DNA from 3 places in the Salinispora sp. H7-4 genome. Region 3 is predicted to be linked to each of the others. Evidence: riboswitches for the same ligand, from Rfam matches in the RefSeq annotation. Region 3 holds a riboswitch; each other region holds the start of a gene.
What was found. A riboswitch is a leader RNA that binds a small molecule or an ion and turns the genes downstream of it on or off. The one in region 3 is predicted to bind cobalamin.
Positions count from the first base shown of each region.

Region 1 (9,443 bases), on a different contig from region 3:
TCCTGGTGCCGGCGGAGCTCGCCGACCTGCTGGGGCCAGCCGGGTTGGCGCGGCTGGCCGCGCCCCTGCCGGCCCGCGCCGTCGTGCCACTGCGGACAGCCAGTAACTTCTATCCCACTGTGTTCCGGGGCCTCTCCGACAGCACCACCGATCCCACCGTGTTTCGCGCCCACGAGCAGCGCGACATCGCTATCGGCGGGGCGGAGGTCGTGCGGCTGGTGACCGGCCGGGCCGCCACCACCGCCGAGGTGGCTGCCCTGGATCAGGGCGACGCGGTGGTCTTCAACGACGCCCTGGCCACGGGCGGTCAGGTCACCCTGCTGCCTCGCGGGCCGGAGCCCAGTTCGGCGGAGCCCAGTTCGGCGGCGCCCACCTCGCCGGCAGCCACCTCGCTGCCGGCCGTCGTGGCCGCCCAACAGGAATATTTCGCCAAGCTTCCCGGCCTGGTGGTCTCACCCGCGACCGCGCAGCGCCTCGGGCTGGACACCCAGCCCCGGCAGGTGGTCATCGACCCGAGCCGCACACCCACCGATGCGGAGTTGGACCGGGCGAACGCGGTGCTGCTGCAGGCGCAGCTCGCCGCCGGTAGGTCGCACTCGCCGGCCACCGTCGCGGCCGCCGAGCTCGGCTCGGACACCCGCCGCAGCACCACCATGTTCTACCTGCTGGCCGGGGTGAGCGTCCTGGTCACCCTGGTCGCCAGCACCGTGGCGGTCGGGCTGGCAGCGACCGAACTCCGCCCCGACCTAGCCACCATGGCGGCGGTCGGCGCCACCGGGCGTACCCGCCGGCGCATCGCCGCGGCCCAGGCCGGGTTCATCGTCGCCGCCGGAACCCTGCTCGGCCTGATCTCCGGCATCGGGCTGGCGGCGGCCTACGTCGGCTTCAACGTCGAGCTGCGCTGGCACGTACCCTGGCCCGCCCTGCTGGCGGTGGTGCTGGTCCCACCCGTGCTGGCGATCGTCGCGGCCCGGGGGCTGGCCCGCGGCGGGCTTCCCCGCCTGCGGAGGCAGGAGCGAAGTCGGTAGCGACGCCGGCAGTCCCGGCCCGGGGGCGGCGAAGGTCACCGGAGCGGCGAAGGTCACCGGAGCACCGAAGGCGGCCTTGCGGGCGGCGCGGCGCAGCGCGGCGAGCACCGCCGGGCCGGCGAGGGCGATCAGCACGGCGGTGGTGATCGCCCGTCCGGTGTCCCAGCCGAAGGTGGAGGTCACCGCGGTGAAGACGACGAAGCGGTGCAGGTTCTCCAGGACCGGCGCGCCGGCCACGTAGGAGAGTTGGGTCTCCGCGCCGGCGCTGAACGGCCAGAACCAGAGGTTCATCAGCAGCCCGTAGCCGTAGGCGGCGAGCGCGCCGTACCCGGCCAGCAGAGCGACCTCGGCGCGACCGCGGGGCCGGCGGGGAAGCAGGCCGGCGCCGAGCCCCACCCAGGAGGCGGCGAGCATCTGGAACGGCAGCCAGGGGCCGACCCCGGCGGTGAGCAACGCGGAGGCGAACAGCGACGTGGAGCCGAGCAGGAAGCCGAACCCCGGTCCGAAGACCCGGCCGGCGAGGACCAGCAGGAAGAACACCGTCTCGATCCCGGCGGTACCGGCACCGAGCGGGCGCAGCGCGGCGTTGACCGCGGCGAGCACCCCGAGCATCGCCAGGGCTTTGCTGTCGATCCCACCGGAGGTGAGTTCCGCCAGCACCAGCGCCACCAACACCGGCAACATGACGACGAAGACCAGCGGTGCCTCCCCGGCGCGGGCGGTGCTCTCCGGCTGCACCGGGACGAAGAGCGGCCAGGTGAAGGTGGCCAGCGCGGCGACCGACGCGAGCACCAGCACCACGGCGGTGCGCGGAGCGACCCGCAGCACACTCACGCCGGCTCCCGCTCCGCCACCAGCGCGGCGGCGACCTGATCCACCGTCAGCCACGGCGCCGGGGCCAGCACCTTGGCGACCTGCGGGGCGAAGGCGGGCGAGGCGAGCATGACCTCCGCGGTGCTGCCGTCGGCCACGATCTCGCCGTCGGCCATCACGATCACCCGGTCGGCCAGCGCCGCGACCAACTCCACATCGTGCGTCGCCACCACCACGCCGCGCCCGGCGGCGGCCAGCCCCCGCACCAGCGCGACGAACTGCCGCTTGGCGAGGTAGTCCAGGCCGCGGGTCGGTTCGTCCAGCAGTACCACCGGCGGGGCGGCGGTGAGCTGCACCGCGAGCGCGAGCGCCAGCCGCTGCCCCTCGGAGAGGTCCCGCGGGTGCCGGTCACCGGGCAGTCCGGGGGTGAGCTGGTCCAGCAGGGCGCGACAGGTGCCGGCCGCCGCCTCGGTCTCCTGGTCGGCCTGGTGGCACTCGCCGTCGACCGTCTCCAGGTAGAGCAGGTCGCCCGGGGTCTGCGGAACCAGCCCGACCTGCCGGCGGGCCTGGTGCGCCGGCAGGCTCTTCGGGTCGACGGCCCCCGCCGCGCCGGTCACGGTCACCGCGCCGCCCTGCCGGGGGCCGCTACCCTGCACGGCCCAGAGCAAGCTGGACTTTCCGGAACCGTTGCGGCCCATCAGGGCGACGACCTGGCCAACCTGGAGGTCGAGGTCGACGCCGGCCACGGCCACGGTGCCCGGATACCGTACGACGACCTTCCGCGCGCTCAGCGCCGTCGTCGGGTTCGGGGTGGGAGCCGGCGCGGGGGGCGCTCCCTCGGCGAGCCGACCACGCAGCCCGGCGGCGCGGCGGCGGGCGTCGCGTACCGACAGCGGCAGCGGGTCCCAGCCGGCCAGGCGGCCCAGCTCGACCAGGGGTGGGGCCAGCTCCACGCCGGCCAGCACCGCCGCGGGTGGCCCGTCGAGCACCCGCCCGTCGCCGGGCAGGTAGAGCAGGCGGTCGGCGTACTGCATGACCCGTTCCAGCCGGTGCTCGGCCAGCACCACGGTGACGCCGAGATCGTGGACCAGCCGGGTGACCGCGGCGAGGACGTCCTCGGCGGCCGTGGGGTCCAGCGCGGAGGTGGGTTCGTCGAGCACCAGGACCCGGGGGTGGCTGGTGAGGACGGCACCGATGGCGACCCGTTGCTGTTGTCCGCCGGAGAGGGTCCGGAGTGGCCGGTCGCGCAGCTCGGCGATGCCGAGCAGGTCCAGCGTCTCCTCCACCCGCTTGCGCATCACCGCCGGCGGCAGGGAGAGCTGCTCCATCCCGTACGCCAGCTCCTCCTCGACGGTGTCGGTGACGAACCCGGAGAGCGGGTCCTGGCCGACGACGCCGACGACGTCGGCGAGGTCGCGGGGCGGGTGCCGGCGGGTGTCCCGGCCGTCCACGGTGACCGAGCCGTGCAGGGTGCCGCCGGTGAAGTGCGGCACCAGGCCGTTGATCGCCCGCAGCAGGGTCGACTTGCCGGCCCCGGTACGCCCGGCGACCAGGCACAGCTCCCCCTCCTCGACGGTCAGCGTCACGTCGCGAAGCGGCGGTGGCCCGTCCTCGGTGTAGCGGACGGTCACCCGGTCAAATGTGATCATGTCTGATCTCTCGGGACAGGTGTCGGCGGCGGCGCGAGCCAGGCCGGTACGGCCGCGACAGCGACGGCGAGCAGCAGCAGGGGGGTCAGCTCGGGCCAGGTGAGCGGGCTGACCGGGGGGTAGAGCAGCTCCGGGTCGGCCGTGCCGGCCAGCATCATGAGGCCGGCCGCGGCGATCCCACACCCGGCGACGAGCAGCTCGGCCAGCCGCCAGCGGTCCGGCCGGTAGCGGCTGCGGCGGACCCGGCGGCCGGCCAGCAGCATGCCGCCCACGGCGGCGGCCAGCCCGGCGAGGAGCAGCGGCAGCCCCAGGTAACCGGGTCCGACGGTGTTGAGCAGCCCGTAGGTGCCGGCGCAGACGCCGAGCAGGCCGCCGAGGACCAGCGTGCCGGTGACCGCCCGCTGCCCGGCGGGGACCGCCGCGGTCCGGCCGTAGCCACGCGAGTCCATCGCCGCGGCCAGCGCCAGCGACCGGTCCAACGCGTCGGCCAACACCGGCAGCGCGACCCCCCGGAACGCCCGCGTCCCCCGCCCGGACGCACCCCGCAGCCGGCGGGCCCGCCGGACCCGCAGCACACTCTCCACCAGCTGCGGGGCGACCGACAGGGCGACCACCACCGCCGTGCCCACCGCATACAACGCTCCCGGTACGGCCTTGAGGAGCCGCTTCGGGTTGGCCAGGGCGTTCGCCGCCCCCAGGCAGATCAGCATCGTCGCCAACCGCAGCCCGTCGTAGAACCCACCGAGGACCTGCTCGGCGGCGACCGGCCCGAGCAGGCGGATACCCGCCGCCCACTCCGGCAGCGGGATCTCCGGCAACCGGACCAGCACGTACTCGCCCTGCCCGCCACCGAAGACGATCCGGAACACCACCCGCATCGCGACGATCACCACACCGAGCCAGACGTACATCCGGAACGCCAGCGCCCAGGGGGCGTGCCCGCGTCGCTGCACGACCACCAGCGCGGCGACCGCGACCAGCAGGGTGAGCCCCAGCGGGTTGGTGGTGTGGCTGGCCGCGGTGGCCAGCCCGAGCGCCCACAGCCACCAGGCGCCCGGGTGTAGCCCGCGGGGCAGGCGCCAGGCGGACCAGCGGGCCGACCACCGATCGGCGGCCGTGGAGCGGTCCACCGCGGCGTCAGTCATCCGGGGATCGGCGGTCGCGGGGCGGTCCACCGCGGCGTCAGTCATCCGGGTCGGCGACCCGCCGTCGTCGGGCGGCGACCAGGCCCCCGGCGGCGAGTGTGGCCAGCAGCAGCACCCCGACCAGCGTGCCCAGCGGCACGCCCCCGTCCTCGCGGGCGGCGACGGCGTCGGTCAGCACGGGCTCGTCGGCGGAGCCCGGCCGCGTGGCGGCGGCAGCGGTCTCCGGGGACGGGAAGCCCGCCGCGCTGGCCGACGGCGCGGCGGTGGCCGAGGTCGACGGGCCAACGGTGGTCGGCCCGCCGGTTGCCCCGGGCTGACCACCGTCGGCGGGTGGCGGCGCGCCAGCACCGCCCGCCGGCGGTGGTGCCACCGGTACGTCGCTCGCCGGTGGTGGTGCCGGCGGTGCCGGTGGCGAGGCGGGCGGCGGCGGTGCGGGGCGGCTCGGGGTGACCCCCGGGCGGGGCGCGTCGTCGGGGCGGTTGAGGGAGAACGACCAGCCCTCGAAGCTGCCTGCCGGGGGCGTACGGTTCAGCACCCCCTTGTCGCTGTAGGTCCAGTTGCCCCCGTTCGGGGCGTGCCAGTACGACCAGTAGGCGCTGGCCGGCGGCGTGTCGACGCACTTCTCCGCGCCCGCCGACGGTTTGCCCTCGATCCGGCAGATGAATCCCTCGCCCCAGCGCAGCGTGCCGGTGATCTGGAAGCCGGCGCTCTTCAGCGCGGCCAGCCCGGTGGCCTGGCTGCCCGGGGCGCAGCGGACCACGGTCCCGCCCCCGAGTTCGTTGAAGTCGACCACGACGGTGACGCCGGAGGCGTCCGGGCAGTAGCCGGCGGACCCGGCGGCCGCCGCCGGGCTACCCGGCCCGATCACCGAGCCGGCGGCGACCAGGGCGATGGCCGCGGAGCCACGGAGCGTCCTGCGGCTCAATTCGCCCGCCGACGGCCGAGGATGAGCAGCCCGACGCCGCCACCGAGCAGCAGCACCGCGAGCAGCACGTAGCTGGTGATCGCGGCGCCGGTGGTCGGCAGCCCACCCGGGCTGGAGGTGGTCGGCGTGGGAGTCACCGGAGCGCTGGCGGTCGGTGACGCGGCGGGGGGCTCCGACGGGGCGGTCCCGGTGGCGCTCGGTGTCGGGCTGGCGGTGGCTGTGCCGGTCGGCGTCGGCGATCCGCTGGCGGTCGGCGAGGCGGTGGGGGAGGCGGTGCCGGTCGGGGTGGGCTGCCCGGTCGGCGGCGGGTCGAGGCCGATCCGACCCAGCGGCACCTGGGCGAGCCCGAGCAGGGCCTGGGCGGTGGCGCGACGCCACTCGTCCCGGCTGCCGTCGCCGAGTCCGTTCTCGACGACGGCGGCGAGCCCCTCGGCGTTGTAGGCGATGGCACCCGCCTCCGCGGCAGCCGCCCCGCCGTTGGCCCCGGTTACCTGCAAAGCGGCCAGCGCCACCGCCGCCTCGGTGGCCTCCGGGTCGCGGCCGGCGGCGGCGAGAGCCTGCCCGGCCAGGCCGGTGCTGTTGGAGTTCTTCCCGGCGGTCGGTCCGGAGCCCGCGAACGACCCGTCGGTGTGCTGCTGGGACACCAGCCAGTCCGCCCCGGCGGCGGCCGCGTCGGCGGCGTCGGCGGCGCCGTCCTCGGCGGCGCTCAGCAGTGCCTGCACGGCCATCGCGGTCGAGTCGACGTCGAGGGCGGCGTCGGGTTGGTCGTCGCAGGACGGTGAGGGCCCGTCGGCGGTGTCCGGGTAGAGGCGGAAGCCGCCCGCCGCGCACTGCTGCCGGATGAGGAAGTCCACCACGTCCTGCGGTACGCCGCCGCTGCGGGTCAGGCCCAGCACGGCGAAGGACTGGTCGAAGGTGTTACTGGGGGCCAGGCCGGCCTGCGCTCGGGGCCGGTTGGAGAGCCGTCCCCGCTGGTGGTCGGTGTCCGCTCCGGCGATCAGCGACAGGGTCTCGGCCCGCAGGTCGTAACCGCCGAAGTCGGTGGGGTCGGCGTTGGCGGCGGAGGCGGCGTAGAGCAGTTTCGCGGTCGCCCCGCCGTCGGTGACGTCCTCGGTGCTCCAGTTGTCCCAGCTGTTGTAGGCGCGCACGTTCGCCGCGACCTGGGCGGTCGCTGCCTGCCGGGTCGACGGGTCGACCCCGGTGGCGGAGAGGGCGAGGAGACCGTCGATGGTCAGCCCCCAGTCCCCCGCCTCCGGGTTGAACGGGCTGGGCAGGACGCCGTCGGTGAACTCGTCGGCCAGCCAGGACGCAGCGGCGCGGGCCGCGGCGGCGTGGTCCGGGTCGGGTGCCGCCCCCACGGTTGGGGGAGCGGCGGCCACCGCGGCGAGGGTGGTTGCCGCGGCCACGCCGAGACCGGTGGCGAGGCGCCGGGACAGGGCCATGAGGGGTGCCTTTCGTAGCGGAGGGTGAGCTCCGGCAAGCACCCCGGGGAACGAAAACCCCGCTCCGCGTGCTGCGGTGAGCGGGGTGGACGGACCTCGGCCTTGACCGGACTTCACCCTGTAGACCTCGACAGTGGAAGCCGCTCGTCCCGGGCGGGGCATTCCGGCTCGCGAGAGGGTTCTCTCGCTCACGGCTGCGGGTCAGCGCCGGCATCGCACCGGCTTCCCCCCACACAGGACTTATGCAGTTGTGCCCGGTGCGCACCGGGCGCCCGTCACCGTATCGCCCGGGCGTGCGACGACGCCAGAGCCCGAGACGAGCACCCAGGTGCGCCCCTGGTCACACCGTCGGTGCGGTGGCTCAGGGGGCGGGGATGCTCGGCGGCTCGCTGGCGCCGTAGGACCAACCCTCGACGCTGCCCGGGGCCGGGTCGTAGTTGAGCACGCCCTTGTCGCTGTATTCCCAGTCACCGCCCCGGGGCGCGTGCCAGTACGACCAGTACCCGCTGGCCTGCGGGGTGTCGATGCAGGGCTCGACGTCCGGGGTGGGCAGTCCACCGAGTCGGCAGACGAAGGCCAGGCCCCAGCGGAGGGTGCCCTCGACGGCGAAGCCGGCGTCCTGGATGGCGGCCAGCCCGGTGTCCGGGTCGCCGGGGGCGCACGCGACCTCGACGTCGCCGCCGAACGCGGTGAAGTCGATCACCACGGTGACGCCCGAGGTGCCGTCGCAGGCGTCGGCGCGGGCGGCCTGGGGTGCGGGCTCGACAGCGGTCAGGGCGATCCCGGCGACGGCGGCGGCCAACAGGCCGGCGACGCGGGTGCGGAGGGTGGTTCGGAGGTGGGACACGACCATCAGGAGTGCCTTTCCGCCCTGCGGTCGTCAGAACCCAGCCGATCGCTGCTGGTCAGCGTCGGGTCGGGGCCTCCGACCCGTGGGCCACGACGGGTGGATAGCAGTGCGCGAGTGTGGCGGGTATTCGGGCTCGCCGTCGGGATGCACCTCGACGGCCTACCGTTGCGGGCCAGCGCCGGATTGTGACCGGACTTCCCCCGCACAGACGCGGTGGTTCAGTTGTCGCGACAGTCTGGGGCGGCGCGAGCAGCGCTGTCAAATGCCCCGGGACGGGCGCATGTCCTGAAGACCGCGCATCGGGTGAATCCGACCGAGCCACGCCATCCGGCGTCATTGACGCGGTGGACGTCGCGTGGTGTGCTCAGCACGCAACGGTAATGAAAACCACGATCATTATCAACTGAGGAGGATCATGTCTCTCACCGTGCCACCGGACCTGCTGCGCTCCGCCGAGTCGGGCCCCGTTGACGACGGCGCCTTCGTCTCCTGCGTCCGCGACTCCCTGCCGTACGCCTGGCAGACCGTCAGCCGGGTGGCGGCGGAGCTGGCGTCCTCCGACGCCGAGTTCGCCGACAACGTCGTCCCGCCGCCGACCGAGGAGGAGCGGGGTCAGCTCCTGCGTGCGCTGGCCAGTGACGCCATCCGGTCCAGCCTCGAGCGTCACTTCGGCGTCAAGCTGGCCTTCCAGAACTGTCACCGGGTCGCGGCGTTCCGGCACTCCGTAGTGGACTCGGAGACCTACCGCCGCTTCATCTCCGTCCGCGGTCAGCTACTCAACCAATCTCCCGAGCTGCGCAACTGTTGATCCGGCTACCGCCCGGCGACCGGCGGGTTGATCCACCCCCGTCGGCGTCGGGCACCCCCGATCTTCGCAGTAGCCTGACAGTGCGGCGCTCGTCCGCGGCGAGAGTAGTGACTGGTGCATGAAGTCGCCGATCGCGGTGAAGGCCGCACCCTCGCGCACCGTCGGCTTCGCCCGCACCTGGGGAGCGGCGGGCTTGGCCAGCAAGAGCGCACCCTCGGTGCGGCATCCACCCGTTCAACAAGGTGGGCATGGCCAGTCCGGACTTCAAGGGGTGGCTGGCCGTTCGCCCCTCCAAATTAGTAGCGGCGAGGAGTTGGCGTGCCGTAGAGACGCCCCGAAAAGTTACCCTTTAACCGTATTGATCGATGAGAGTCATAATGGTGTCACCGCCAGTGTTGCGCCAGTTGGACCATAGGTAGCAAAGATGCTAGTTGCATTAGCCTCGGCTGGGTGCTAGTTGCCGCCATAGGGAAGGCTGGCTCTGCTTCCGGAGTGCGTTCCAAACGGGGATGAATATCGCCACTTGAGATGTGGGCTGATCGTGTGAAACTATGTCGACACTAACTACGACGGGGGTCGAGTGGGTTAGAGTCGCCCCCGATTGGGGGAAGTTCGCGTGAAGAGTGTGACAAGATCGCCAGGTCGTATGCTGTTGGCGGCCACTTCGGTTTTCGCTGTCGCTCTGGGTTTCCCGGGCGCTGCCCAAGCCGATGTCGTTGCCCAGCAAAATCCGGATGACGTCAGCATCCAGTCACAGGACGTGTGGACGGAGTACTGGGAAGG
Region 1 is NZ_JABZED010000006.1:17,608-27,050, reverse strand. Features, by position in the region: gene H0524_RS06450 (FtsX-like permease family protein) at 1-1,028, shown strand, start outside; partial or broken gene H0524_RS25570 (ECF transporter S component) at 1,299-1,640, opposite strand; gene H0524_RS06440 (ABC transporter ATP-binding protein) at 1,859-3,490, opposite strand; gene H0524_RS06435 (CbiQ family ECF transporter T component) at 3,487-4,635, opposite strand; gene H0524_RS06430 (hypothetical protein) at 4,673-5,560, opposite strand; gene H0524_RS06425 (prenyltransferase/squalene oxidase repeat-containing protein) at 5,557-7,002, opposite strand; cobalamin riboswitch at 7,137-7,275, opposite strand; gene H0524_RS06420 (hypothetical protein) at 7,364-7,855, opposite strand; cobalamin riboswitch at 7,953-8,100, opposite strand; gene H0524_RS06415 (SCO5389 family protein) at 8,268-8,660, shown strand; gene H0524_RS06410 (hypothetical protein) at 9,277-9,443, shown strand, end outside.
Region 1: another riboswitch for cobalamin. It lies ahead of H0524_RS06420 (hypothetical protein); the one in region 3 lies ahead of H0524_RS05770 (energy-coupling factor ABC transporter permease).

Region 2 (9,443 bases), on a different contig from region 3:
TCGGCCGGCCACACCGGCTGGCGCCTCGGCAGCCAGATCGTCGCCGGGATGACCGCCCCACTCGGCGACTACCCGGCCGGCGCGCCCGCGTACTGGTCGGTGTATTTCGGGGTGGCGGACGTGGACGCGACCGCCGCCCGGGCCGCCGCCCTGGGCGGGGCGATCCTGGTGCCGCCCCGCGACACCGCGGCCGGTCGCTGCACGGCCCTGCGCGACCCACAGGGCGCGCTCTTCAACGCGATCACCCCGCCCTGATCTCCAGCATCCCGTCGGGTGCGGAGGCGGGGCGGACGGGTACCACCAGTGGGCCGTACTCGCCGTCGATCACCTTCACGGTGGCGCGGTAGTGGCGAGCCAGCAGCTCTGTCGTGAGCACCTCCCGGGGGGTGCCGACGGCGGCCACGTGACCGTCCGCGAGGAGCACCATCCGATCGGCGTACTCGCCGGCGATGGAGAGATCGTGCATGGTCGCCACCACGGTCAGGCCGTGCGCCCGGCGAAGCTGGTCGACCAGTTCGAGGACGTCCTGTTGGTGGCCGATGTCCAGCGCGCTGATCGGTTCGTCGAGCAGCAGCAGGGTGGCCCCCTGGGCGAAGGCCCGGGCCAGGAAGACCCGCTGCCGCTCGCCACCGGAGAGGGTGGCCAGTTCCCGGGCGTGGAATCCGGTGAGGTCCAGCCGGTCCAGGACATCGTGCGCGGCGGCCAGGTCGGCGGTGGACTCCCGGCCCAGCGGCGCGATGTACGGGGTGCGGCCGAGTAGCACGTAGTCCAGGACCGACATCCCGGCCGGCACCACCGGCGACTGGGCGACCGTCGCCACCACCCGGGCCCGGTCCCGGCGACGCAGCTGCTGGATCGGCGTACCGAAGAGGGAGACCGCGCCCCCGGTGGGCAGCAGGCCGCCGACGGCGCGCAGCAGCGTCGACTTGCCGGCGCCGTTCGGGCCGATCACGGTGACCCACTCGCCGGCGGCGACGCTCAGGTCGACCCCGGTGAGGATGGGTACGCCGGCCAGCCGGACCCGCAGGTCGCGTACCGCCACCGCCGGTGCGCTCATCCCAGCACCCGCCGGGCGCTCCGCAGGACCAGGACGAAGAAGGGGCCGCCGAGCAGCGCGGTCACCACACCGATCGGGATCTCCTCGGGGGCGGCGGCGGTACGGGCGACCACGTCGGTGAGCGCCAGGAACGCCCCGCCGAAGAGCATCGACAGCGGCAGGATCACCCGGTAGCTGGAGCCGGCGAGCAGTCGTACGGCGTGCGGCACGATGATTCCGACGAAGCCGATCAGCCCGGACGCGGAGACCGCGGCGGCGGTGCCGAGGGAGGCGGCGGCGATCAGCAGGTAGCGGGACCGTTGCGGGTGCAGGCCCAGGCTGGTCGCCTCGTCGTCGCCGACCGAGAGGACGTCCAGTTCCCGCCGGTGCAGCAGGACCACCACGGCGGTCAGCAGGAAGTACGGCAGGACCAGCCGTACGTCGTGCCAGCCGGCGGTGGCGAGCCGCCCGAGCAGCCAGGCATAGACCTGTTGGATGCTGTCCGAGTTGCGTTGCAGCAGGTACGTCTGTCCGGCGGAGAGGAAGGCGGAGACCGCCACCCCGGCCAGGATCAGGGTCGCCGGTGATCGGCTTCGGCCGCCGGCGGAGCCGAGCAGGTAGGTCAGCGTGACCGCGCCGATCGCGCCGACGAAGGCGGCCAGCGGGATGGTGACCGGCAGCCCGGTGACCGCCCCGCCGACCCCGCCTGCGGTGATCACCACGGTGACCGCGAACCCGGCGCCGGCCGCGACCCCGAGCAGGTACGGGTCGGCCAGCGGGTTGCGGAACACGCCCTGGTAGGCGCCGCCGGCCAGGGCGAGCAATCCGCCGACGAGCAGGCCGAGTACGGCCCGGGGCAGGCGCAGCTCGGTGATGATGGCGACCTCCCGCTCGGTGAGCCCGCTGTCGAGGCCGACCCCGGGGAGGAGGTTCAGCAGCTCGACCGCGACGCTGCCGGGTGGCAGGCTGACCGGGCCGAGGGAGACGCCCGCCACCAGGGCGGCCAGCACCGCGGCCAGCCCGGCGACGAGCCAGCGGGGCCGCAGTCCGGCGGGCCGAGCCGCGGCTGACCGCCCCGCCGGCCCGCCGGTGGGGCGGTCGGCGGGGCGCTGGGTTACCACCTGCCGCATGGGGAGGCCTCTGCTATCGCCACCAGCCCAGCGTCACGCGGGGACCTTGGCGGTCGCCTCGATGATCGTGCGGAGCAGGTCGACGACGCGCGGGCCCCACCGGGAGGCGATGTCGTCGTCGAGCGCGACGACCTGGCCCTCCTGTACGGCGGTGATCGTCGACCAGCCGGGTCGGTCCTGGACCGACGCGACGCTCTGCTGGCAGCACTTGGTGTCGGCGAGGAAGATGAAGTCCGGGTTGGCCTGGACGATGACCTCCTCGGAGAGCTGCGGGTAGCCGCCACTCGCGCCGTCCGCGTCGGCCGGGTCGGCGATGTTCTCGAGCCCGGCGAGCGCGTAGAGCGAGCCGATGAAGGTCTTGCTGGTGGCGGTGTACAGCTCGGGGGCGAGCTCGTGGAAGTAGGTGAGCTTCTCCGCCCGCTCGGGCAGGTCCGCGACCAACTCCGCGATGTCGTCCTGCATCTGGCTGACCACGTCGGCGGCCTCGCCGGGATGCCCGGTCAACGCGCCGACCTCGGTGAACTGCCGATAGGTGTCGTCCAGCGTGACCGCAGCCGGGGTGAGGAAGACCGGGATCTTCAGCGTGGTGAGCTGGTCCACGATCTTGTTCTGGTCGCTGGCGAGCAGCACCAGGTCGGGGTTGTGGGCGGCGATCGCCTCGGCGTTCGGCTGGAAGCCGGAGAGGTCGGTCCGCGGTGCCTCCGCCGGGTGGTTGGAGTTGTCGTCGACCGCGACGACCTGCGGCCCCGCCCCGATCGCGAAGAGCATCTCGGTGGCGGTCGGCGACAGCGAGATGATCTTCTCCGGCTGCTCTTCCAGCGTCAGCGAGCCAACCGTTACCGGGAAGGTCGCGGCGCTGGACGCGCCGTTGTCGGCGGGGGAGTCGGTGGTCTTCTCGGCGCAGCCGCCGAGCGCGAGCGCGGCCACCGCGAGAGCCGCGGTGAGGAACCGGGGGGTACGTCTGGACATCGGGCCTCCTGTCGGTCGAGGAGTTGCTGCTTCGCCGACAGGGACCGAGGCGCCCGTCCACGAGGCGCCCTTCCTCGAGAGCGCATATCGCGACCGACCGCAGGCGACCTGACTCGTCCCCGGGATGACCCGGGGCATCACAGTTGCGGGACAGTGCCGGTTTCTCACCGGCTTCGCTGCGGGATGGTCGGTAGCACCGTAACGCACGGTCGGGCCGGCGCCCGGAGGGCCGCAGACGTGTGACGAGGTGGGGTGGGGGCCCCGCGGGACAGGGCCCCCACCCGGATTCAGGAAACGGTGATGGTGACGTTGTCGACGGCAGCCTCGACGAGGCTCCCGCCGGCGGCGTCCGCCGCCGCCACCTGGATCTGGATCGACTGGCCGGCGTACGGCGTCAGGTCGAGGTTGGCCACCGACCAGGAGGCGCTGCGGTTGGTCGCCGCCCCGGCCTGGTTGAGCAGGGTGGTGGTGCCGCCGCTGTGCACGACGCTGACTCGGAAGTAGTCGGCCGAGGAGGCGTTCGAGTAGTGCGCCAGGTACCAGGCCAACGAGAGCGTCAGCGTGCCGCTCGAGGGCAGGGCCACCGCCGGGGAGCGGGCGCTGGTCACGCCGCCGTCGATGTCGTGGGTGCCCACCGAGGAGCCGGCGAGCCGGCCGGTGACCAGGTCGTTACCGCCCGCGTACGGGGTGAGCTGCTTGGCGCCGGAGTAGCTGGTCGCCTGGGCGGCACCCCGCTCCCACTGGCCGGTGGTGGCGGTGTCGGTGCCGTTGGGGTTGATCGTCCAGCCGGTCGCGGTCTCGAAGGTGTCCGCCCAGACCGTCTCCCCGCCGCCGCCACCGCCGCAGTACTGGTCCTCCTTGCCGATCGCCCGGTACGGGCAGTCGGCGTACTCGGAGAGGAGCAGCACGGCTTCGCGGTTGCGGGCGGTCTCCGCCGGGATGACCTCGTCGGGTGGGTAGAAGCCGCCGCCCGCGGCGGAGCCGGGGTACAGCTCGAAGGTGTACGCCCAGATCCCGTGCGCCCCCCACATCCAGTCGATGCTGCTGCCGTCGGTGATGTAGAGGTCACTGGACTGCTGCGGGGTGTAGCCGTTGGTGGCCGCCATCTCCCCGCCGATGGTGGCGAAGGTGTTGTACTGGTCGGCCGTCATTCCCGGGGCGGTGTTGCTGTACGTATAGCCGAACGGCCAGAGCACCAGCTCGGAGTAGGTGTGGAAGTCGATGTTGGCCTTGATCTGCTGGACTCCGCCCACGACCCGGCTGTCCACGAAGTCGCGCACCGCATCGGTCTCCGGGGCGGAGAAGGGCGACGGGCCCCGGTAGGTGCTCGACGAGGTGGAGCCGGAGGAGCCGCCGCAGCAGCCCCAGAGGTAGTCCCAGTTGCGGTTCAGGTCGGTGCCGACCCAGGACGAGCCGCTGTTCGGCTGCCGATTCTTGCGCCACGACCGGTACGAGCCGGTGGCGATGTCGTACTCGCTGCCGTCCGGGTTCACGGTCGGGATGATCCACAGCTCCCGGCTGTTGACCACGTTGGTGACCCGGGAGTTACTGCCGTAGTTGTCGGTGAAGAGGTTGAGCAGGTAGATCGCCATCTCCACGGTCAGGTGCTCCCGAGCGTGCTGCTGGGAGTTGAAGAGGATTTCTGGTTCGTCCTCGTCGGTCCCGACATTGTCGGAGATCTTCACCGCCATCAGGTCCCGGCCCTCGTGCGAGGTGCCGATGCTGATCTTCCGCGCGATGCTGGGGTGCTCCGCCACCACCTGGTTCACCACCGCCGTCAGCTCGGCGTAGTTGTGGTAGTCGGAGTCGGCGGGCGGAAAGTCGGAGATGCCGACGTCCCCGTGGTCGTGGTCGTGGCCGGTGGGGGCTACCGGCACCTCCTCCAGCTCGAAGCCCAGCTTGGTGATCGCGGTGGCCTCGGCGGCGGTGGCGGTGACGTGCAGGACACCGTGCTCGGAGTAGTCGATCGCGGCGCCGGTGCTGGCGACCGCGCTGCGGTCGGTCACGGTACGCGGGCCGAGCACCCGGTACTGGACGGCGGCCGACTCACCGGTGGCCTCCGGCGTGGTGTTCGCGGAGACCGGTGACGCGGCGAAGGTGAGCAGGCCGAATCCCGCGGCGACGACGAGCGCGAGGCGGCGGCGGAGGGTAGGGGTGCGGAAGGCCATGGACAACCTCCTGACAAGCGCGGGAAACCTTTCCCGCCTGGTACCGCACACTCCACCACTCAGCGCATGGTCATATCAATATTCTTCCATGTATAAATTCGATGGCGAAGCCGGGACATCCCGGCAGCGGCCCGAGTTTCCCGGGCAGATCAGGACTTCGGCGCGTCCCCGCCCGACTCCGTCGAATCCGTCCCGGCCTCATCCTCGCCGGCCAGCGCCGAGCGCAGCCGCTCCTTCTCCGCGCGCCGCCGCTCGGTGGCGGCAGCCATCTCCTCGGCCATCTCCTCCCGCCACGGCCGCAGCAGGAAGAAGGAGAGCGCCGCCGAGAAGATCAACGCCACCATCAGCTTGATAAAGAGATTCAACTCCACGAACCAGAGGGCCGCCAGCACGACGACAAACAGCCCGATCCGGCCCAGCGTGTACTTGACCGCCGCGCTCATCTCCGTACTCCGTTCTCCGCCGTCGACGGGCGGCCTCAGCCCGTCCTCCGGGCCAGCCACCGCACCCCGTGGAACCACACCACCGCGTATCCGACGGTGAAGGCCACCGCGCCCAGCCCGCCGGAAACCACCGGCGGCAGGTCAGCGGTGAAACCGGCCACCACCAGGCCGAGGGTCAGCCCCACGGCTCCGGCCGCCAGGCCCGCCACCACCCGGGCGGCGCCAAACCCCCAGGCGCGGAAGTCATCCCAGTAGAGCCAGGCCGGCAGGATCACCGCCAACCACCCGTTGGCCTGGCCGAACTCCCCCGAACTGAGCGAGCTGAAGCCCAGGTCCAGGGTCGCCAACGCGAGCACCCCGACAACCCAGCCGGCCAGGCTCACCCCGAGCAGGTCGCCCAGGGTCAGCACCCGCCCCTCGGCATCTCGCCGGGGAATTCTGTTGCGCTGCTCGGTCATGGCCCTACGAGGGTACGCGAACCGCCGACCAGCACGATCAGGCCCACACCTGCTGCGGCTGGGCGCGACGCTCGGCGAGCGGGGGCGCGGCGTCGTACTCGCGCACGACGTCGTACCGGGTGTTGCGCTCGACCGGGCGGAACCCGGCATCCCAGATCAGATCCAGCAGGTCAGTCCGGTTCATGGTGCTCGGCGTGCCGTACGAGTCGGCGTCATGGGTGATCTTGTATTCCACCACCGAGCCGTCCAGGTCGTCCACGCCGAAGTTCAGCGACAGCTGGGCGACCGATAGCCCGTGCATCACCCAGAAGCACTTCACGTGCGGGACGTTGTCGAAGAGCAGCCGGGACACCGCGTACGTCTTCAGCGACTCCGCCGGTGAGGCCATCGTCGTCCGCGCCTGGATCTGGTTACGGATCTTGCCGTCCGCCGAGTCGACGAAGTCATGCTGGTAACGCAGCGGGATGAAGACCACGAAGCCGTTGGTCTCGTCCTGCAGCTCCCGCAGCCGCAGCACGTGGTCAACCCGGTGCCGGGGCTCCTCGATGTGCCCGTACAGCATGGTTGACGGGGTCTTCATGCCCTTGTTGTGCGCCAACCGGTGGATGCGCGACCAGTCCTCCCAGTGGCAGGCGTGGTCCACGATGTGCTGCCGCACCTCCCAGTCGAAGATCTCCGCACCGCCGCCGGTCAGCGACTCCAGGCCGGCGTCCATCAGCTCGTCCAGGATCTCGTCGGCGCTCAGGCCGCTGATCTTCTCGAACCACTGCACCTCGGTCGCGGTGAAGGCCTTGAGCCGGACGTTCGGCAGCGCCGCCTTCAGCTCACGGAGCACCTTCGGGTAGTAGCGCCATGGCAGGGTGGGGTGCAGCCCGTTGACGATGTGCAGCTCGGTGAGCTGCTCGTCCTCCATCTCCTTGGCCTTGCGGACCGCCTCGTCGATCCGCATCGTGTACGCGTCCTTCTCGCCCGGCTTGCGCTGGAACGAGCAGTACGCACAGCTGGCGCTGCAGACGTTGGTCAGGTTCAGGTGCCGGTTGACGTTGAACATCACCCGGTCGCCGTTGCGCTCGGTCCGCCGGTGGTGTGCGAGCCGCCCCAGCCAGGTCAGATCGTCGCTGTCGTAGAGGGCGATCCCGTCCGCGCGGGTCAGCCGCTCGCCGGCGTACACCTTCGCTTCGAGCTCGCGCTTGAGTCCGGCGTCCATCTCCAGCCCCGTCCCTTCCGCCTGCGGTCCCGGTCGAGCCTACGTGGGCCGGCGAACCAACAGTCAGCGCGGGCGGTGGGCCGCGACGAACCTCACCGCTCTCCGCCGTCGCCGTTACCCAAACTCTCAGCCACTCGTAACCCGGCCACACATCGACACTGCTGCCCGCGTGCGATAAGACAGGGTAGGCCGAGCGCGACACACCACTGGTAGCGTCCGGCCACCGTGTGCACCCAATGCACGGATTGACCCAGACAAGGAGCGGAATGGGCGACAGCGGCTACGGACGGCTACCTCGACGAAACCCAGTGATCTCGCCGGTGCTCCGTCCCAAGCTCTGGTCCGCGTTGCTGGGCGTCATCGCCGCCGGTGCCCTCAGCGCGCCGGTCTACGCCGATCCGCCGCTGCCCGACACCGTGCCCGACAGCGGCGCCCGCCCGGTCCTGTCCGGCCCGCTCAGCCTGCCCGGCGGTCAACCGCTCGCCCCGTCGGCCACAACGCCGGTCAACAACCTCATCAACGGGCCGCTCGCCGCCCAGATCTACGCGGCCGAGGCCCGCATCGGCCAGCTGAGCGACGAGCTACTCCTGCTCAAGCAGCAGCGCACCGAGGCGGAGGCACAGCTCGTCGCCGCCGAGCAGGAGCTGAACGTGGCCCTGACCGCGCTGGCCAAGGCTCAGTCGCGCGCCGATGCCGCGGCCGCCGAGGCGCTCAAGGCGGCTGCGGCGCTGCCCTCCGCGCCCTTCGCCGACGATCTCCAGGATCTGAGCGAGCTCTCCGGCCTCGCCCGGGGGAAGGACGTCGCCGGCGGGGAGACCACCGCAGCGACCCGGGAGCTCAACCGCGCCCGCGCCGACGAGCAGGCCGCGCAGCAGGTGATGACGGCGGCGCAGTCTCGGCTGCGTTCCGTCAACACCTCCTACGCCAGCACCGAGCAGGCGCTGCAGAGCGAGAAGGCGAAGCTCACCACTCTCCGCCAGGACAACGCCGCCCAGCTGCTGGAGCTGGAGCGTCAGCAGGAGGCGGCGGAGCAGGCGCTCGGCGCGCAGTGGGTCGCCAACGAAACCGCGAACGGGCTCGCCGCGCACCCCACCGCCCGCGCGGCGGTCCGCTACGCGCTGGACCAGCTCGGCGACCCGTACCTCTGGGCGGCCGAGGGACCGGATCGGTTCGACTGCTCGGGCCTGATCTGGGCCGCCTACCGCTCGGCCGGCAACCGCAGCCTGCCCCGGGTCTCCCGCGACCAGTACTACGCGACCCGGCACCGCACCGTTCCCCGGACCGGCCTACTCCCCGGTGACCTTCTCTTCTTCGCCTCCGGCTCGAGCTGGACCAGCATCCACCACATCGGCATGTACATCGGCGGCGGGCGGATGGTCCACGCCCCGAGCAGCGGCGACGTGGTCAAGATCTCGACTGTGACCTGGTCGCGCCTCTACGCGGCGACACGAGTGGTCGACGGGGTCCCCGCGCCCACGCCAACCCCGACGCCCACACCGACCGCCTCGGCCAGCCCGAAGCCGACGCCATCGCCCTCGACCAGCCCCAGCACCACCCCATCGCCCTCGACCAGCCCCAGCACCACCCCGTCCCCCTCGACCAGCCCCAGCACCACCCCGTCCCCCTCGACCTCACCAACCAGCCCCCCGCCCCCCACGACCAGCCCCAGCACCACCCCGTCCCCCACCACCTCGCCCTCGGCGTCTCCGACCAGCACCCCACCGCCCGCCGCCTCATCCTCGGCACCCCCGCCCCCCACCATCTCGCCCTCGGCGGTACCGACCGGCAGCTCATTCCTGCTGGGCTTCGACAGCTCATTCCGGCTGAGCCTCGGTTCGTTCCTGCCGTAGCCGGCGCGACCGCGCCGCACAGCCGGCCCTACGGTCGCGCCGCACCCGTAGCCGGACGCCCGGGGTGACCCGGCAGACCGCCGGTAGCCCTGCTCCAGCTGTGCTAGCTGGACGGAATGTGGCACGGTGAGACCAGGCATTCCCGGCTCGGGTGACACGAGTCCGGGTGCGAGCACGGCGCG
Region 2 is NZ_JABZED010000076.1:5,616-15,058, forward strand. Features, by position in the region: gene H0524_RS23945 (VOC family protein) at 1-255, shown strand, start outside; gene H0524_RS23950 (ABC transporter ATP-binding protein) at 242-1,057, opposite strand; gene H0524_RS23955 (iron ABC transporter permease) at 1,054-2,166, opposite strand; gene H0524_RS23960 (ABC transporter substrate-binding protein) at 2,200-3,135, opposite strand; cobalamin riboswitch at 3,216-3,361, opposite strand; gene H0524_RS23965 (M14 family metallopeptidase) at 3,423-5,303, opposite strand; gene H0524_RS23970 (DUF4229 domain-containing protein) at 5,453-5,746, opposite strand; gene H0524_RS23975 (hypothetical protein) at 5,782-6,204, opposite strand; gene mqnE (aminofutalosine synthase MqnE) at 6,242-7,411, opposite strand; gene H0524_RS23985 (C40 family peptidase) at 7,678-9,261, shown strand.
Region 2: another riboswitch for cobalamin. It lies ahead of H0524_RS23960 (ABC transporter substrate-binding protein); the one in region 3 lies ahead of H0524_RS05770 (energy-coupling factor ABC transporter permease).

Region 3 (9,443 bases):
GTGGTCGCCGCGACGAACGGCACCGATACCCGGTGGGCCGCCACCTGCACGGCGAGTGAACCGGTGTAGCCCCGCACCGCCAGTCCCTCCTCCAGCCGCCGCGCTCGGTGCAACGCCCGGACGAACACCGCCCCCGCCTGTCCGGCCAGCGACCGGTAGGCGGTCCGCCAGGTACGGAAGCCAAGCCGGGCCGCCTGCGCCTGTCGGACCGCATGCACGCTCTCCACCAGCAGGAAGAGCATCCGGTACGTCAGCGCGGCAACCTCGGTGACCGCCGGGGGGATCCCCAGCCGGTGCAGTCGTGGCAGGACATCCGACAACGGTGTGGTGGCGGTGAACAGCAGCAGGCAGGTCAACGCCGCCACGGACCGGCCCGCGGTCTGTACCGCCAGCGGCACGCCGGCGGGGTCGATGGCCAGTCGGGCCGGAGCCGGCATCGACACGAGCAACGGGACGGTCGACGTGGCCACGAAGAGCAGCGGCACCCGGGCCGCCCGCAGCACCACGACCAGTGGCACCCGTGCGGCGGCCAGCAGCACCGCCGCCGCACCACCGGACAGGAACGCGGCGGGCCAGGTGGGCAGGGCCACCGCACAGACCAGCAGCCCGAGCGCGAGCAGCGCCTTCTCGGCGGGGTGCCGACCTCGCCAGGGACCGGTGTGCGCCGCGATGTCGAGGGCGAACACGCTAACCGCGCTGCCGATCGACAGCGTCGCGCTGCCGCTGCCGGGTCCGGGCAACACCGAAGTAGTAGCCGAGCAGGCCGGCGCCGAGCGCAGCCTGGAGGGCGAAGAACGCCGACTCCAGCTCGGCCGACGGCGGCTCGTAGATCGGCGAGAACCACGGCTGGTAGTCCGGATGATCGTCGACGATGGCCTGTTCGGCGAGGGCGTCCGCGCCGGAGAAGGGTTCCTCCCCCGACCCGAGGCCGAACGCCAGCGGCACCACCGCCAGGAGCAGCACCGCGAGCAGCAACAGCAGGTTGACCCAGGAGAAGCGCCTCATGCCCGTACCTCCGCCGCCGGGCGCAGCAGGCCGAGCCGACGCAGGTCATCCCCGCTGGTCCGACTCAGCAGGCGGACCACCAGAACGGTCAGCAGTCCCTCGCTGATCGCCAGTGGAATCTGGGTCACGGCGAAGATCCCGCCGAACTTCGCCAGCGCACCGCCGACGCCGGCGACCGGGTCGGGGAACGCCAGGGCCAGCTGGGCGACGGTGACACCGTACGTCGCCAGGCTGCCCAGGGCCGCAGCGGCGAACACCGCCGGGCCCAGTCCACCGCCAGCACGACGGACCATGGTGTAGCTCCCATACGCCACCCACGGGCCGACGATCGCCATCGAGAAGATGTTCGCGCCCAGCGTGCTCAGCCCGCCGTGGGCCAGCAGCAGCGCCTGGAACAGCAGCACGATGCCGCCCAGCACACTCATCACCGGCGGTCGGAACAGCACCGCCCCCAGCCCGGTGCCGGTCGGGTGGGAACTCGACCCGGTCACCGACGGGATCTTCAATGCGGACAGCGCGAAGGTGAAGGCACCGGCCGCGCCGAGCAGCAGTTTCGAGTCTGGATCTGCACGGACCTGCCGGACCAGGGCCCGGCTCCCGTGTACGACGAATGGCGCGGACACGACGAACCACGCCGCCGCCTGTTCCGGAGGGAGATACCCCTCGGCGATATGCATCGAATGACCTTCCCTTCCAGCACCTCGTGGATGAGATCCGTGTCAAGGCCGGTCTCCTGGCTTCCGGATCGACGTTCACTCCAGCCTTCCCAGGCCTGGTTGGGCCCAGTGGCACAGTCAGAGATCACTACCCGGTCACAGTGGCGAGGGCCGCGCCGGTCTTCCACCGGCTTCCCGTGCACCTTGACGGCGAGAGGCTATCGGGCACCCGCCCAGACGGCAAGCTGTCGATTCACGCCAATCGCTACCCGCCTCCGCCGGCTGCGGCGAACCGAACGCCACGCTGCGCCACGAGCCGAGAGCTTCAGCACAGGCCGGTTCCCGGTTTCCTGGCCGTCAGGAGGGCGTAGCCGAGCACACCATCGGTGACCGCGGCCCGGGCCGCGGCCAAGACCGTCGGGGCCCGGTCGAAGTCCAGGCCGAGCGCCGCCGCCTGATCCGCGGCGGTCATCCGCAGCACGGTCAGGCGCGCCTCGATCTGGTCGATCATCGTGGTCACCGCGGAGTCGTGCCGTTCGGTGTGGGTTGTCGTCAACCCCGCGCCGGCCAGCAGGGCGACGTACTCATCGAGGGGACGCGCATCGGCAACGCAGGCGATCCACGCTCCCAACCCGGTCAGTTCGGGGGGCAGCCGGTCGGGGACGGCGACAACATCGGCCAGCCCGAGTTGCCCGCCCGGGACCAGCACCCGGGCCAGTTCCCCCGCTGCGGTGGGCTTTTCGGGGAAGGTGCAGAAGGCGCATTCGCAGACCACCACCTCAACCGAGTGCGAGTCGACAGCCAGCCGCTCGGCGTCTCCCCGCCGAAACCGCACCTGGTCGGTGAGGCCAACGGACCGGGCCACCCGGGTGGCCGCCGCGACGTTGGGACCGGCGAGGTCCACACCGGTCACCGTGCAGCCGTACTCGGACGCCAGCAGCAGCGCGCTGGTACCCCGTCCGCTCGCCACATCGAGCACGCGTTCACCGCCGGTCAAGGCCAGTCGGGTGGCGAGTCGGCGGGTCAGCGACGAACCACCGGGATGGTATGCCTCGCCGAGGAGCAGGGCGACCAGGTCCGAACCGTAGACCGCGGCGCAGCAGCCCTTCGGGTCCGCTGCGGGCTCACTCCCCGTCACCGGATCCGCCGCCCGACGTTGGTGGCGTCCGGTGCCACCCGCCGCTCGGCGGCGACGCCGTCGGAACGCTGGGCGACCTTCGACCCGTACGGGGAGTCGGTGATCATCGAACGCAGCGCGAGTGCGTTGGGCACCACGTCGGCGACCGGCACCCCGGACATCTGCTCGCGGACCTGTTCCCGGTAGCCGACCGAGTTGTAGGCGCAGAACGGGATCAGTCTGCCGTCCGGGGTGATCTCCTCGACGCAACACTTCATCAGCTGCCGCACATTGAGGGTGTACGGGTCCTGGAAGTCCTGGATCACGATCATGAAGGCCCGGTCGGTCAGGTTCGCCACCGCCTCGGGTAGGTTGACGCCGCAGGCGTCGGCACAGTCCAGCGCCGCGGCGGTCTGGGCGAGGCGCACGTTGGTCGTGTCGGTGCCCATGAATGCCGACGCCGACCACAGCTTCTCCAGCGCTTCCCGGACAGCGGGGTCCGGCACCACCCGGTTGGTGACGTAGTCGAGATGGTCTGCCACATCGAGCAGCCGAGGAATCGGCACCACCGCGAAATCCTCGGCGCCGGGCGTGCCCGAGGTGAGCAGATAGGTAATCGACCGGCAGGTCGGGAAGCAGCACGGCACCGGGAAGAAGTCCTCGGCCCGGAACCAGTCGGGCCGCTGCCGCGCGACGAGGTGAATGATGTCGGAGTTGGTCAGCCGGGTCAGCGGGTCGAAGGGCGTGTGTCGGCCGGAGTGGGTGACCGGCTGGAACGAGACGCTGCGCACGGCCGGGTGCGCCAGGCCGTGGCTGATGATGGCGCCGAGTTCGTGCTCGTTGAGCCCTCGTTCGACCGCGGCCACCAGGGTGACGGTGAGGCCGGCCTCGGCGCAGTTGTCCAACGCGCGCTGCTTGATCTCACGCAGGTCCCGCCCCCGGATCTCCCGGTGTGTCCGCTCGTCGAACCCGTCGAACTGCAGGTAGATGTTGACCGCCCGGTCGGGACGGTTCCGCTCGCCGAGCGCTGCCACGAACCTCCGGTCGCTGGCGAGCCGAATTCCGTTGGTGTTCAGGTTGACGGCCCGAATCGGGCGGGCCTGGGCGGCGTCCACGAAGTCCAGGATCTGCCGGTGGATGGTGGGCTCTCCGCCGGAGAACATCACCACCTCGGCCTCGCCCTCACTCGCCACGAAGACGTCGAGCATCCGCTCACACTGCGCGAGGCTGATGGCGTACCCGTCGGGCTGGTGACCGGAGTCGGCGAAGCAGATCGGGCAGTCGAGGTTACAGCCGGTGTTGACCTCGATAATGCCCAGACAGGCGTGCTGCTTGTGTTCCGGACACAGCCCACAGTCCGCCGGGCAGCCGTCGCGCACCTCGGTCTGGAAGGTCAGCGGGATCGTGCCGGGCTTGTTGAAACGGGCGCTGTCGAGGTACATCCGCGCGTCGCCGTACACCAGCGCCTCGAACTGGCCGTGCTCCGGACAGCGCTTCCGCAGGTAGACCTTGTCGTCGCGGAGGTTGACCTGTCCGTCGACGACGACCTTGCAGACCGGGCAGATCGACTTTGTGTACTCGACGAACACCTCATCCCGGTCCCGCTTCATGGCTCTCACCATTCCACGCCGCACTGCCCCGGCACGCCGGCTTGGTCGAATACCGCCCGGCGTGGCTGACCGGCCGACACTGCCCCGCCCCGTGCTGGCGGGCGGGCGGAGGGCAGCCCGGCACCGGCACGTCAGCGCGACACTGGCAGGTCAGCCCGGCACTGGAGCACGAGCGCGGAGCAGGTCCGCAACCTGCACACACCATTCGCGATTTTCCTGCTCGAAGCGACGTCCCCGCAGGCAGGTGAGGTACGGTCCGATCCGGTTGCTCTCGCGCAGGAACGTCTCCTCGGTCAGGTCACCGCGCAACTGCCGGAGCATCCGGTCGAAGAGTTCCACCTTGGCGGCGGCGATGACCGCCCGCTCCTCGAGCTGGGCGATGACCGGTGCCGGGTCGAGTCGGTCCACGGCCTGGACCATGACGAGCAGGTCCTCCCGGGTCGACGACGGCTTCGACGGCACGGCGGCGAAGGAGGCCAGTTCGGCGAGGCCGGCGGGGGTGACCGTGAACAGCCGTTTGTTGGGGCGGTCGTGCTGGATGACCTGACGACCGGTGATCAACCCCGCCCGTTCCAGCTTGGTCAACTCGGCGTAGAGCTGCTGGGGCACCGCGTACCAGAAGTTGGAGCAGGAAACATCGAAGATTTTGGCCAGCTGGTAGCCGCTGTACTCCCCATCGAGCAGCACCGCCAACACCGCGTGCCGCAGCGCCATGGCCACACCTCCCGCTCCGGGTGAGGACGGAGTTCGGCGGGCCGGCACCGCCTCGCCGACCCTTCCCCCGAACCATACTCAATGATATGACTATTCCTGTTGTGGATTACCGGCGGCAGTCCTCCCGACCGTCGATCCTGCCCAGCGGCACCCTGCCCACCGTCACCACGCGGAGCGAGACGGCCCCCACCGGCTTCCCCCGCACCCGGGACTCCCGGGGACCTGGAAGGACACCCCCATGAAGCTTGGCTACACGACCGGCTACTGGTCCTCCGGGCCGCCCGAGGGCGTCACGGCGGCCATCGCCGAGGCCGACCGACTCGGCTTCGACTCCGTCTGGGCCGCCGAGGCGTACGGATCGGACTGCCTCACCCCACTCGCGTGGTGGGGAGCGAGCACCTCCACCGTCCGCCTAGGCACCAACATCATGCAGATGTCGGCCCGCACTCCGACCGCCGCGGCGATGGCCGCGCTCACCCTCGACCACCTCTCCGGCGGCCGCTTCGTCCTCGGGCTCGGCGTGTCCGGCCCGCAGGTCGTGGAGGGGTGGTACGGCCAGCCCTATCCGCGACCGCTGGCCCGCACCCGGGAGTACATCGAAATCATCCGTGCCGTCCTCGCCCGGTCCGAACCGGTCACCTACGACGGCGACTTCTTCCAACTACCGCATCGCGGCGGCACCGGGCTGGGTAAGCCGCTGAAGTCCACCGTCCACCCGCTACGCGCCGACATCCCGATCTTCCTCGGCGCCGAGGGGCCGAAGAACGTCGCCCTGGCCGCCGAGATCGCCGACGGCTGGCTACCGATCTTCTTCTCCCCCAAGGCGGACAGCTTCTACCGGGCCGCGCTGACCGAGGGCTTCGCCCGCCCTGGCGCCCGCCGTGACCTGGACACATTCGAGGTCGCCGCGACCGTACCGATCGTCGTCCACGACGACATCGAGCGGGCGGCGGATCGGCTCCGACCCTTCGTCGCGCTCTACGTGGGCGGCATGGGAGCCAAGTCAGTCAACTTCCACCGGGATGTCTTCGCCCGCCTCGGCTACGAGAAGGAGTGCGACGTTATCACCGAGGCGTACCTGGCGGGCGACAAGAAGCGGGCCACCGCCGCCGTGCCGACCGCGCTGGTGGAGGACATCGCCCTGATCGGCCCGGTCGCCAAGGTCCGCGATGAGCTGCAGCGGTGGCGCGAGACGGTGGTCACGACGCTGCTGGTCCAGGGCAACGCCCAGCAGCTACGCCAGATCGCTGAAGTGGTGGGCTGAGCACTCGTCCAGCCGATCGCCCGACCCCGGTTGGCCCACCTAGCTGCGGCCCGCGCCGCCGCGGCGGTGGGCCACCGGAGTCGCCGAGTCAATCACACCGGCGGCTCAACTGGCGCCGTCGTAGCAGATGACCTGCCGAATCACGTCGCCGCGACCGAGAGCGGCGAGGGCATCCCCGACCTCCTCCAGTCGCAGCCGGTGCGTAATCATCGAACTCAGGTCGAGTCGGCCAGCCCGCCAGAGGTCAAACATCCGGTCGAAGTCTCGCGGCGCCTGCGACGCACCGTAGAGCGAGGAAGTGATGCTCTTCCCCTCGAACAACAGCTCGAAGGGACTGAACGTGACCTGCTGATCGGAACGACCGGCACCCACGACCACCACCGCCCCACCCCGACGTGCCTCAGTCCACGCCGCACGCAGCGTCTGCGGCACCGCCACCACGTCGAAGACGGTGTCGAAGCCCTCACCATCGGTGAGCTGAGCCGACAGCTCACCCAAAGCCTCCGGGCCACACCCGTGGGTTGCCCCGAACCGCAGCGCGGTCTGCTGCTTGGCCTCGACCGTGTCGACCGCGACGATGACGGCGGCGCCAGCGAGCCGCGCGCCCTGGATCGCCGCAATACCCACGCCGCCGCAGCCGATCACCGCGACGGCGGCACCGGGCTCGACCCGGGCCGTGTTGATCACGGCGCCGACGCCGGTCATCACGCCACAGCCGACCAGCGCGGCCACCTCGTACGGCACATCGGGGGCCACCTTCACGGCGCCGGCACGGGGAATAACGATCTCCTCGGCGAAGGCGCCGCACCCGGCCATCGCGAAGACCGGGGTCTCGCCGGCCAGGAAACGCGGCTGGGCGTAGCCGGCCAGCACATTGGTCAAGCACAGGTAGGGCTCCCCGCGCGCGCAGGAGGAGCAGGACCCACACGCGGGTAGCCAGTTGACCACGACCCGGTCCCCCTCGGCCAGGTCCTCCACGCCATCGCCGATCGCGATGACATCGCCGGATGCCTCGTGCCCCAGCACCACGGGCATCGGGTGTGGCAGCACCCCCTCGCGCGTTGAGCGGTCGGAGTGACACACCCCGGCCGCTCGAACCCGGATCCGGACCTCCCCCGCGCCCGGCCCGAGCACCGTCACGTCATCGCGAATCTCGACCTTGTCGTCACCCACCGTGTGAAAGATCGCCGCCCTCACGAAATCACCTCCAAAAGTGAAACCTGTTCTAGCCTAGGGCTTGACAAGGGCCCGGGCAAGCGGCTGGGGCGCAGCCGGGGCGACCGGCATAATTCGACCCGTGACCACAAAGAAAGCCAGCAGCGCGGGCCTGCCGTCGGAGCGTCGCACCCACCTCGTACGCCTGGCCGGGGAACTGTTCGCCGAGAAGGGCTTCCGAGCCACCACCGTGCGGGAGATCGCCGACGCGGCCGGAATCCTCTCCGGCAGCCTCTACCACCACTTCGACTCCAAGGAGTCGATCGGGGACGAACTCCTCTCCGGTTTCCTCAACGAGGTGCTCACCGGCTACCGCGAGGCGATCGCCGACACGGACGACCCACGCCGCACGATCGAGCAGTTCGTACGCTCCAGCGCGGCGACGCTGGCCCGACATCGCGCCGCCCTGACCATGCTGCAGAACGACTGGAACCACTTCCGCTCCGTACCCCGCTTCGACTATCTGCGCGACGCCACCCGGGAGATCGAACGCCTCTGGGTAGACCAGTTGGAGCGGGGGAAGCAGAGTGGACTTTTCCGCTCCGATCTGGACACCAAGCTGACCTACCGGCTGCTGCGGGACGTGTTGTGGATACCGACGCGGTGGGGGCAGAACGGCAGCAACGGCTGGAATGCCGACCAGATCGCCGACGCGGTCCTGCGCCTGATATTCGACGGAATTCTCGCTCCGGAGAGCAGGTCGACTGGGGGGTCACCGAGGGATCGCTCTCCCCGGGCGAAGCCAACGCGAAGCTGATACGCTCCCAAGCAAGCGATTGGTCAACCAATGTGCCCGGCGGAGCTACGACTGCCCGCGGACGAGGGAGCACCAATGACAGATCAGCAGTTCACACTGGACGGCACGGTCGCGATCGTGACCGGGGCCGGTAACGGTTTGGGGCGCGCAGAAGCCCTCGAGCTGGCGGCAGGCGGAGCCCGGCTCATCCTCAACGACCTTCCCGGCGATGCCGTCACGACGGTGGCCGCCGAGATCACCGCGGCGGGCGGCGAGGCGACGGTGTGCACCGGTGACATCGGCGACTGGTCCACCGGTGAGTCTCTCCTGAAAACCGCCCTCGACACGTACGGCCGGCTGGACATCCTGGTGAACAACGCCGGCGTCCTCCGCGATCGGATGGTCTTCACGATGTCGGCGCAGGAGTGGGACCTTGTCCTGCGGGTGCACCTGCGGGGCCACTTCGTCACCACCCGCTTCGCCACCGCCTACTGGCGCGAACGCAGCAAGGCACTCGGCACCCCGGTGTACGGCCGGATCATCAACACCTCCTCGGAGGCGTTTCTCCTCGGCTCGCCCGGCCAGCCGAACTACGCCGCGGCGAAAGCCGGCGTTGTGGCACTCACCGTCGCGACCGCGCGAAGCTGTGCCCGGTACGGCGTCCGGGCCAACGCCATCTGCCCGCGAGCGCGCACGGCGATGACCAGCGAGCTCATGGGACCTTCCCCCGAGGATGCGACCGATCCGTTGTCCCCAACGCACGTCGCACCGCTCGTGCGGTACCTCGCGAGCCCGGCCGGAGGTCCGATCAACGGCGAGGTCTTCGTGATCCACGGAGGCGTGGCCGCGGTGCTGGCCCCACCCACCGTGCGCGCAAGTTTCCACACCGATGGCAAGTCCTGGTCGCCCACCGCCCTCCACGACGCCATGGGGCCCCTCTTCGGCGAGCAGGCATCCGGAACGGGCTACGCCAGCGAGGCCACCCTGCCGCTGGCGGCGACCACCTTCGGCGAGAGCCGGTAGCCAACCCCGGGTGCGGCAGGGCGGCGGCGATCGATGGTCGCCGCCGCCCTGCCGCCGCAACTGCCGCCGGTCGCCGGTCGCCGACCGGGACACCACGCCGGGT
Region 3 is NZ_JABZED010000004.1:121,294-130,736, forward strand. Features, by position in the region: gene cbiQ (cobalt ECF transporter T component CbiQ) at 1-686, opposite strand, end outside; gene H0524_RS05765 (energy-coupling factor ABC transporter substrate-binding protein) at 688-1,005, opposite strand; gene H0524_RS05770 (energy-coupling factor ABC transporter permease) at 1,002-1,682, opposite strand; cobalamin riboswitch at 1,711-1,883, opposite strand; gene H0524_RS05775 (class I SAM-dependent methyltransferase) at 1,987-2,799, opposite strand; gene H0524_RS05780 (radical SAM protein) at 2,796-4,388, opposite strand; gene H0524_RS05785 (PadR family transcriptional regulator) at 4,539-5,102, opposite strand; gene H0524_RS05790 (hypothetical protein) at 5,189-5,344, shown strand; gene H0524_RS05795 (LLM class F420-dependent oxidoreductase) at 5,341-6,366, shown strand; gene H0524_RS05800 (Zn-dependent alcohol dehydrogenase) at 6,472-7,563, opposite strand; gene H0524_RS05805 (TetR/AcrR family transcriptional regulator) at 7,664-8,338, shown strand; gene H0524_RS05810 (SDR family NAD(P)-dependent oxidoreductase) at 8,414-9,340, shown strand.